DNA from 4 places in the Mesorhizobium sp. KR1-2 genome. Region 2 is predicted to be linked to each of the others. Evidence: predicted binding sites of a transcription regulator. Region 2 holds the regulator's gene; each other region holds the start of a gene.
The links. Region 2 encodes LexA, which represses DNA repair genes until DNA is damaged. Its sites were predicted from a motif close to TGTTCNNNNTGTGTTCNG; they were not measured.
Positions count from the first base shown of each region.

Region 1: the regulator LexA is predicted to act here: its motif matches at 1,537-1,554, upstream of ABLE85_RS02950 (sel1 repeat family protein).
Region 3: the regulator LexA is predicted to act here: its motif matches at 973-990, upstream of ABLE85_RS02005 (PA0069 family radical SAM protein).
Region 4: the regulator LexA is predicted to act here: its motif matches at 1,464-1,481, upstream of recA (recombinase RecA).

Region 1 is NZ_JBDZDS010000001.1:617,405-619,590, reverse strand. Features, by position in the region: gene ABLE85_RS02955 (ABC transporter substrate-binding protein) at 1-850, opposite strand, end outside; gene ABLE85_RS02950 (sel1 repeat family protein) at 1,149-1,415, opposite strand; gene ABLE85_RS02945 (DUF2147 domain-containing protein) at 1,849-2,186, shown strand, end outside.
Region 2 is NZ_JBDZDS010000006.1:21,612-23,797, reverse strand. Features, by position in the region: gene ABLE85_RS13395 (ComEC/Rec2 family competence protein) at 1-665, shown strand, start outside; gene lexA (transcriptional repressor LexA) at 716-1,435, opposite strand; gene glp (gephyrin-like molybdotransferase Glp) at 1,726-2,186, opposite strand, start outside.
Region 3 is NZ_JBDZDS010000001.1:416,879-419,064, forward strand. Features, by position in the region: gene ABLE85_RS02005 (PA0069 family radical SAM protein) at 1-907, opposite strand, end outside; gene ABLE85_RS02010 (glycosyltransferase) at 1,301-1,807, shown strand; gene moaB (molybdenum cofactor biosynthesis protein B) at 1,898-2,186, opposite strand, start outside.
Region 4 is NZ_JBDZDS010000002.1:110,496-112,681, forward strand. Features, by position in the region: gene alaS (alanine--tRNA ligase) at 1-101, opposite strand, end outside; gene recA (recombinase RecA) at 324-1,406, opposite strand; gene ABLE85_RS04760 (carbohydrate kinase family protein) at 1,689-2,186, shown strand, end outside.

The sequences.
Region 1 (2,186 bases), on a different contig from region 2:
CAGGCTTGGCCTGTGGGTCCGACGGGAACACGAACATCGTGCCTTCGCCAGCCGGGCCGGCGACCTGCCAGAATTCCGGCGAGGCGATCGAGTCGGGCATGATCAGCTGGAACTTGAAGCCCTGCTCCGAAGCCTGACGCAGCATCAGGCCGGCTTCCGGGTGATAGCCACCGAAATAGACCACATCGGCCTTCAGTTCCTTCAGCTTGGTCACCAGAGCCGAATAGTCCTTCTCGCCGGCGTTGAGGCCTTCGTACATGACCTCCTTCAGGCCGCCGTCATTCATCGTCTTGCGGACAGCATCGGCCACGCCCTGACCGTATGCGCTCTTGTCGTGCAGGATGACGACGTTCTTGCCCGCATATTTCTTGGCGATCCACGGGCCCATGAAGGCGCCCTGGGCGTCGTCGCGCGTATAGAGGCGCATGATGGTCGGCCAGCCCTTCGCGGCGGCATCGTCCGTCATAACCGGGTTCGACGAGGCCGGGCTCATCATCAGGTAGCCGCTCTCGGCATAAACGGCCGAGGCCGGAATGCTCGAGCCGGAGCAGGCGTGGCCGTCGATGAACTTGATGCCATTGGCGACGATGCGGTTGGCGACCGACACGGCCTGCTTGGGATCGCAGACGTCGTCTTCGATCGACAGCTTGAGCTGGCGACCCATAACGCCGCCCTTCTCGTTGACGGCCTTGACCGCAGCTTCCGCGCCCTGCTTGAACTGGTCACCGATGGTTGCAAGCTGGCCGGTCATCGGCCCCGCAACAGCAATGGTGATGTCGTCGGCGCGCGCTGCCTGTGCCGCCAACACGAAGCCGACAAGAGCAGCTCCCAGAATCGTTTTCTTGATCACGTTATGTCCTCCGATATCGGCAAAACGCCGTGTGCCATAATTATTCCAGGCGCGGCGCAATTACCATCAGCCGTGGGAGCGATGCAACAATATCAAAGCAAGAAGGCCGCGACCGGCAAGATTATTGCCGATCGCGGCCTTCATGCTTGCGGCGTCGCGGGCGTCCCCCGCTCGCCGGCGTCAGTCGCCGTTGTGACATGCGCGGCCGGCCCGCCTCCAAGCTGCCGCGTTCTTTTGATGGGGCCCGGCCGTCTGCGCAGCCTGAACCCGGCATGTGTTCAATGGTCGAGCCGTCGGCTCAGTGCATCGTCATCCATTCGCGCGCCTCACGCAGGGCCTGCGCGATCTCGGGCTTCGACATAGATGCGGAAAGTTCGGCGCGCAGTTCGGCAGCGCGGGCCGAGCCCTTGATCGCGGCGATGTTGAGCCACTTGTGGGCAGCGACGACATCGACCTGACAGTCGCGGCCGGTTGCGTACATCATGCCAAGCTCGAAAAGAACGTCGGCCTGTGCGGAGTTGCCCATCGCGCCAAGGCCGGCCTCAAACATTTCAAAACGTGCCATCTCGAAGGTCCCTGTCCGTTGTGGAGAGCGCCTCTTTCTGTCGTCGCGGGCTGCCCTTCCGATGCTTCGAAGCATGAACCTGAGGCTTGAATTCGCCGTTAAACCGCGTGCTTAATCAGGCGCAAACAAAGTCCGAACAACTGGTAAATTACTGAATTCATTAATGATACGAATGCAGGAAGCGCCCGGGATTTCGGGAAAATTCGATGAAAATTCGACAGCCGGCGCGCAACCGTTTCGTAACCACGAATAGGTGCAACCCAATCGGAAGCCGGCAAGTTTCCCGCCACAGGCGCTCGCAAAATCCGTCCCAGCCTTCCGCTACGGCACCGCTTTCGTTTTCCAGGATGTTGGAATAGCTTACGTTTGCGTAAAGGGCGGAACGACGCGAGAACGCGAGGTCGACCGCCCGGCGCCTACAGGGAGGACACCGATGTTTCGCAAAATGAGCATGGCCGTTGCCGCAGTGATGCTGATGGCCGGCGCCGCATATGCCGACCCGATCGAAGGCAACTGGAAGACACAAAGCGGAGAGACCGCGGCCATCGGCTCTTGCGGCGACGGCGCGTTTTGCATCACGCTCAAGACCGGCAAGCATGCCGGCAAGCAGATCGGCAAGATGACGGCCAGCGGCGACGGCAACTACGCCGGCTCCATTACCGATCCGGCCGACGACAAGACCTACAAGGGCAAGGCCAAGCTCAACGGCGCCTCGATCAAGATGAGCGGCTGCGTGCTCGGCGGCCTGATCTGCAAGGGCCAGGACTGGAC
Region 2 (2,186 bases):
AAATGTTCGCGGTAAACAGGGCGCGACCAAATGCATTCACCGTCGAAAACTGGAGACGGGCGCTGCGCACCGAAGAGATCGTGGGCCCAATCGACAGCCTGAAGCCAAAGTCCGGCCGCAAGGGCATTGTGATCCTGGAAACGAGGGCTATCACCGACCCCGATGACATCTCTGCGGAACAGCTGGCCACCAGCGTACCACGCCAGGCAGATGCTGACGCAAGCTTGGCGGACGGCGCGTCAGGCAGCGGATTCGATTGCCATGACGGGCTTTGCGTTGCGGTGCATGCTTCCGGCACCATCGTGGCGCATGCGACCGACATACGGGCCGCGCATCGGGCTTGTGACTATGCCAGCCTCATCGTCATCGAAGACGCCACCGCGAAAAACGTCTGTTCGACCGGCCCGCCGCTGATCCTCACCAAACGCGAACTGGCAAAGTACGGCAGCGCCGCCGTCTACCTTCCGGACGATGAAACCGGCCAAGTGCCGGAAGTCAGGTTTGCGCTCTCCGAGCCCTATCGGCCCTGGCACACGCAGAGACGGTTTTCGCGTGAAGCACGCGGTTTGCCGCCATATGAGCAGAAGCAGCACGCGTTCTCAGGCGCCAAATTCCCCCGGGTCAAAAAACAGCCGGCCGATGATTCTGGCCCATTGGAGGACTAACGCCGACCCAAGCAATACGGCCAAGCCAAAACAATACAGCTGAACGAGGTTCAGTAGCGGCGGATGAGGCCGACCAGCTTGCCTTGCACCTTCACGCGGTCCGGGCCGAAGATGCGTGTCTCATAGGCGGGGTTGGCGGCCTCCAGGGCGATGGACGCCCCCTTGCGGCGGAAGCGCTTCAAGGTTGCTTCTTCATCATCGACCAGCGCCACGACGATTTCGCCGGGGCTGGCGGTATTGGCGTTGCGGATGATGACAGTGTCGCCGTCGAAGATGCCGGCCTCGATCATCGAGTCACCCTTGACCTCGAGCGCGTAGTGCTCGCCACCGGTGATCATCTCGGGCGGCACCGAAATGGAATGGGTCTTGTGCTGGATGGCATCGATCGGCACGCCGGCTGCGATGCGGCCCATGACGGGAATGGAAATCGCGATGCCGGCTTCGTCATTGCCTGCCACCGGGGGGCGAGCAGGTTCCGGCGCGCGGCGCCCAAGGCTGCCTTCGATGACGCTAGGCGAGAATTTTGCGCGCTGGGGAGCAAGGCCGGGCGCAATGGAATCAGGCAGGCGCAGCACTTCGAGAGCGCGCGCGCGGTTCGGAAGTCGCCGAATGAAACCGCGTTCCTCCAGCGCCGTGATCAGGCGGTGAATGCCGGATTTGGACGCGAGATCGAGCGCTTCCTTCATCTCGTCGAAAGACGGCGGGATGCCCGTCTCTTTCAGCCGCTCGTGGATGAAGAGAAGCAACTCGTGTTGTTTGCGCGTCAGCATCGCCGGCTCCCCCGAGAATCAAACCCAAAACAAAACCAGAACAAACACTATCTGTTCCATTTGTGTTCCGCAACTGTTTAAATTTTAATGAATGGGTTAAGGGGCCGGAAACCATGACGGTTCTGCTGAGGACCAGGGCCGGTAACGCGAACCGGCAGAATCCGTCTCTACGGTCTTGATTCCAGGACGTTTTCCTTATGACGCCGCGGCATGCGGCATGTCGATCGCCGGTTGCCTTTTTCCAGCGGTTCTCACTGCGCTTTCAGAGACACGGCAGCCCCTGCCACGGCTCAGCGGAGCCTCAGCACCGTGCAGGGTGAGCCGGCCGATGCGGCCGGCGCGAAGGGTTCGCGGATAATCAGGGCATTGGCTTCGGCGAATGTCCTGAGCATCGAAGAATCCTGCACCTCGAACGGCGTCGCTATCAGCCCCTCGGGTTCTTGGCGTAGCACCGCGCGGACATAATCCTGGCGCTGGTCGTTGGCCGCCATGGTCCTGTCGAGCACGGCCTGGCAAAGGTCAGGCTCGTAGGGCCTGCCGCCGAGCCGCGACAGGAGCGGCTTCAGGAACAGATGCGAACAGACGAGACTGGCGACCGGATTTCCGGGCAGGCCGAGGAAGCGGGTGCGCCCACGCCGGCCGAACATCAGCGGCTTGCCGGGGCGCATGGCAATCTTCCAGAAATCGAGCTTCATGCCTTCGCCGACCAGCACCTCGTTGGTCAGGTCGTGGTCGCCAACGGAGGCGCCGC
Region 3 (2,186 bases), on a different contig from region 2:
AGTCCTTGAAGATCGGGCTGACCTCCAGCGGCAGACGCAGGATGACGTAGCCCGCCTCGCGCGCACCGGCCGCATAGGCCGAATCGAGGATGCGCTCGATCTCGGAATCGGTCAGCCCGGGAATGATGGGAGCAACCATGACGCCGACCGGGATGCCGGCGTCGCTCAGCTGGCGGATCGCCTCCAGCCGGCGGGTAGGCGTGGCCGCGCGCGGCTCCATGGTACGGGCGATCATCCGGTCGAGCGTCGTTACCGACAGCGCCACCTTGGCCAGGCCTTGCTCGGCCATGCGCGACAGTATGTCGATGTCGCGCACCACCAGCGCCGACTTGGTGACGATGCCGACCGGATGCTTGCGCGCCTCCAGCACCTCGAGGATCTCGCGCATGATGCGCCATTGCTTCTCAATCGGCTGGTAGGGGTCGGTGTTGGTGCCGATGGCGATCGTGCGCGGCTGGTAGCCGTCCTTCGACAGTTCCCTGTCGAGCAGCTTCGCCGCATCGGGCTTGGCGAACAGTTTCGACTCGAAGTCGAGCCCGGGCGACATGCCCATATAGCTGTGGGTCGGCCGCGCGAAGCAGTAGACGCAGCCATGCTCGCAGCCGCGATAGGGATTGATCGATCGATCGAAGGAAATGTCGGGCGAACTGTTGCGCGTGATGATGGTGCGCGGCTTTTCCGTCTGCACCTCGGTCTTGAAGGGAGGAAGTTCCTCGATGGTGCTCCAGCCGTCGTCGAACACGTGGCGGGTCACCGGCTCGAAGCGGCCGGTCGGATTGATGCCGGCCGCGCGGCCGCGCCGCCGTTCACCATCGATCCTGATGCCGCTTTCCTCGATGACCGCGTTGGCCATCGCGGAACCGCCGTTCCTGAAAGCCGCAGCATCCGCGCGCGCGATCGGTTCCATTCCGCTCGTCTCCAGAGGTCGTCGGCGACTCGTGCCGTTCATGACCCTATTCGTATTCGGCGAATGAGAACAAAGCAAGAACTTTTTAGATTGTGAGGGTGCGCACTATGCGACCGGTTCTTCCTGCGTCGTTGCGGCAGCTTCGGCGGAGAGGCATGGTTCCCCGGAACCTCCGCACTTCGCTATCGCTCCTGCTCCGGCCCGAGGATGACGAGGGTGGGTGCGCCTGCGGCCAATCACGGACGGACCTTCGTCGCTCGCTCCCCTGCTACGCTCGTGCTCCGGCCCGAGGATGATGGGGATGGGGGCGCCCGCGACCAATTACGGGGGGAAGGCGTTAGTGCCGAGGCGTACAGGATGGCAATTTGGAGCGGTTTGGGATAGGCGATGGCGATGCTGAGCGTCCTGATAGAAACCAGGAACAATGAGGAAGCGTTGGCGCGGACGCTGTCGTCGCTGATCGGCGCGGCCGTGGCGGGGACGGTGCGCGAGGTGATTGTGTGCGATCTCGGATCGACCGATCATACCCACCAGGTCGCCGACCAGACCGGCTGTCATTTTCTCGCCGAAGGCGGCATCGCCGCCGGCATCGCGCAGGCCAAGAGCGACTGGCTGCTGTTGATCGAGCCAGGCGCGCGGCTGGTCGACGGATGGGCCGAGGCGGTCGAGCATCACATGGAAATGATGGCCATGCCGGGGCGCTTCGTCCGCTCCCGGGACGACAAGACACCGTTTTTCACGCGCCTGTTCGCCCGCCAGCGGGCCTTGGCGGAGGGACTGCTGATCCGTAAGGCACAGGCGTTTCCTCTCTCGCGCCGCGCAACCAATGCCGAGGCGCTGGCGCACGGGCTGGCGGCGAAACGGCTGTCGGCCGAAATCCACGTGGCCGCGCCGGGCTGAAGGGGCCTCAGGGCGTTTCGCGATCAAAGGGAGGCGGGCCTGCTGACCGCTGGTATTCGCGGCGCTGGGCGGCTTGGCCGATGTGTCGGATCAGGCCGACTTGCCGCCGCGCTTCAGGTGCTCGTCCAGGCGGGGCATGATCTCCACGAAATTGCACGGCATGTGGCGGTAGTCGAGCTGGGGCATGAGGATCCCGTCCCAGGCGTCCTTGCAGGCGCCGGGCGAACCCGGCAGCACGAAGACGAAGGTGGCGTTGACCACGCCGCCGGTGGCGCGCGACTGCACGGTTGAGGTGCCGATCTTGTCGTAGGAGATGCGGTGGAACAGCTCCGAGAAGCCGTCCATGCGCTTTTCGAAGATCGGCTCCAGCGCCTCCGGC
Region 4 (2,186 bases), on a different contig from region 2:
GGGTCGTTGCGCGGCACGAGCGGGCTCGAGGGCACCACCTCATGGCCATTCTTCCGGTAATAGTCGAGGAAAGTCGACCGGATCTCGTTTACGCCGCTCATGTCATTGCCTTTTGTTACGAAAAATCCGCCCACGCCGGAGGCGGAAAATGAACATGGCCTTTTAGCCTTCGCATTCTACCCTGTCCAGAACGCCGAAAGCCGACAATTTCACCAAGACGCAGCCCCCGGCACCCAGGCGGGGGCGGCCGAGCCCCCCAGGATGCAAGAAGGCCGCCGACGCGAACGCTAGCGGCCTGCCAAACTTCTTGACGATGGCGAGACTTACGCCTCTCCGGCCTCGTCGAAACCGTCCTCGCCACCCTCATCGAGCATCTTCTCGGCGATCAGGCCGGCATTCTGGCGCAACGCCATCTCGATCTCGCGCGCGGTGTCGGGATTGTCGCGCAGGAACTGTTTCGCGTTTTCGCGACCCTGGCCGAGGCGCTGCGAATTGTAGGAGAACCACGCGCCCGATTTCTCGACCACGCCGGCCTTGACGCCGAGATCGACCAGCTCGCCGGTCTTGGACACGCCTTCGCCATACATAATGTCGAACTCGACCTGCTTGAAGGGCGGCGCCAGCTTGTTCTTCACCACCTTCACGCGGGTCTGGTTGCCGACGACCTCGTCGCGGTCCTTCACCGAGCCGATGCGGCGGATGTCGAGGCGCACAGAGGCATAGAACTTCAGCGCGTTGCCGCCCGTGGTCGTCTCGGGCGAGCCGAACATCACGCCGATCTTCATGCGGATCTGGTTGATGAAGATGACCATGGTGTTGGAGCGCGAGATGGTCGCGGTGAGCTTGCGCAGCGCCTGGCTCATCAGGCGGGCCTGCAGGCCCGGCAGCGCATCGCCCATCTCGCCCTCGATTTCGGCGCGAGGGGTCAACGCTGCAACCGAGTCGACCACCAGAACGTCGATGGCGCCCGAACGCACCAGCGTATCGCAGATCTCCAGCGCCTGCTCGCCCGTGTCGGGCTGCGAGATCAGCAGGTTCTCCAGGTCGACGCCCAGCTTGCGGGCATAGACCGGATCAAGCGCGTGTTCGGCGTCGACGAAGGCGCAGATACCGCCCTTCTTCTGCGCCTCGGCCACCGTGTGCAGCGCCAGCGTGGTCTTGCCCGAGCTTTCCGGGCCGTAAATCTCGATGATGCGGCCGCGCGGCAGACCGCCGACGCCAAGCGCAATGTCGAGCCCGAGCGAGCCGGTCGGAACCGTTTCGATCTCGACGATCTTCTCATTCGCGCCGAGACGCATGATCGAGCCCTTGCCGAAAGCGCGCTCAATCTGCGACAGCGCTGCATCCAGAGCCTTTGATTTGTCCACCGATTTGTCCTCAACAAGCCGCAACGAATTCTGAGCCATGATACATTACCCCTTGGACGTCAATGAAGGCCGGAAGTTCCCCTTCGCTGAAAGATTTGTACCTTTTTTGTTCCGTTTTTGCAATAGTCATTAAGCTATTGAAAATAGCTATAATTTCATATTTGTTCTATTTTTGTACACAGCTATCACAGTTTGGTGTGTGCGTCCCGCACAGTACCTCCGGCTAGAGTGTTCTGCGCCGCGACGATTCGTTTCCGCGCATTGCCCGGCGCGCGGTGAGGTCATAAGGTCCGCGCCGGTTCGTTTCGACAGGACACAGGCATGAAATCTCCCAGCATTCTGGCGGTCGGCGGCGCGCATGTTGACCGGCGCGGCCAGGTCAGCGGCGTCTATGTTCCGGGCGCCTCCAATCCCGGCGTCATGCACGAGGATATCGGCGGCGGCGTCTTCAACGCGCTGCGCAACGCTGTGCGCCGCGGCGCCGAGGCCTCGCTGATGTCGGTGCGCGGCGGCGACGCGGCCGGCGAGATGGTGGCCCGCGCCATTGCTCAGGAAGGCATTTCGGACCTCTCGGCCGTGTTCCTCGACCGCACGACGCCTAGCTACACCGCAATCCTCGACCGCGACGGCGACGTCATCACCGGTTTCGCCGACATGATGCTCTACGAGCTGGCGTTCCCCAAGCAGATGCGCCGTTCGAAGATGCGCGAGGCGGTCGCAGACGTAGAAGCCATATTGTGCGACGCCAACCTGCCGGCCGAGGCTCTTCGCAGCCTGGTGGGCGTTGCCGGGGACAAGCCGGTCTTCGTCATCGCCGTC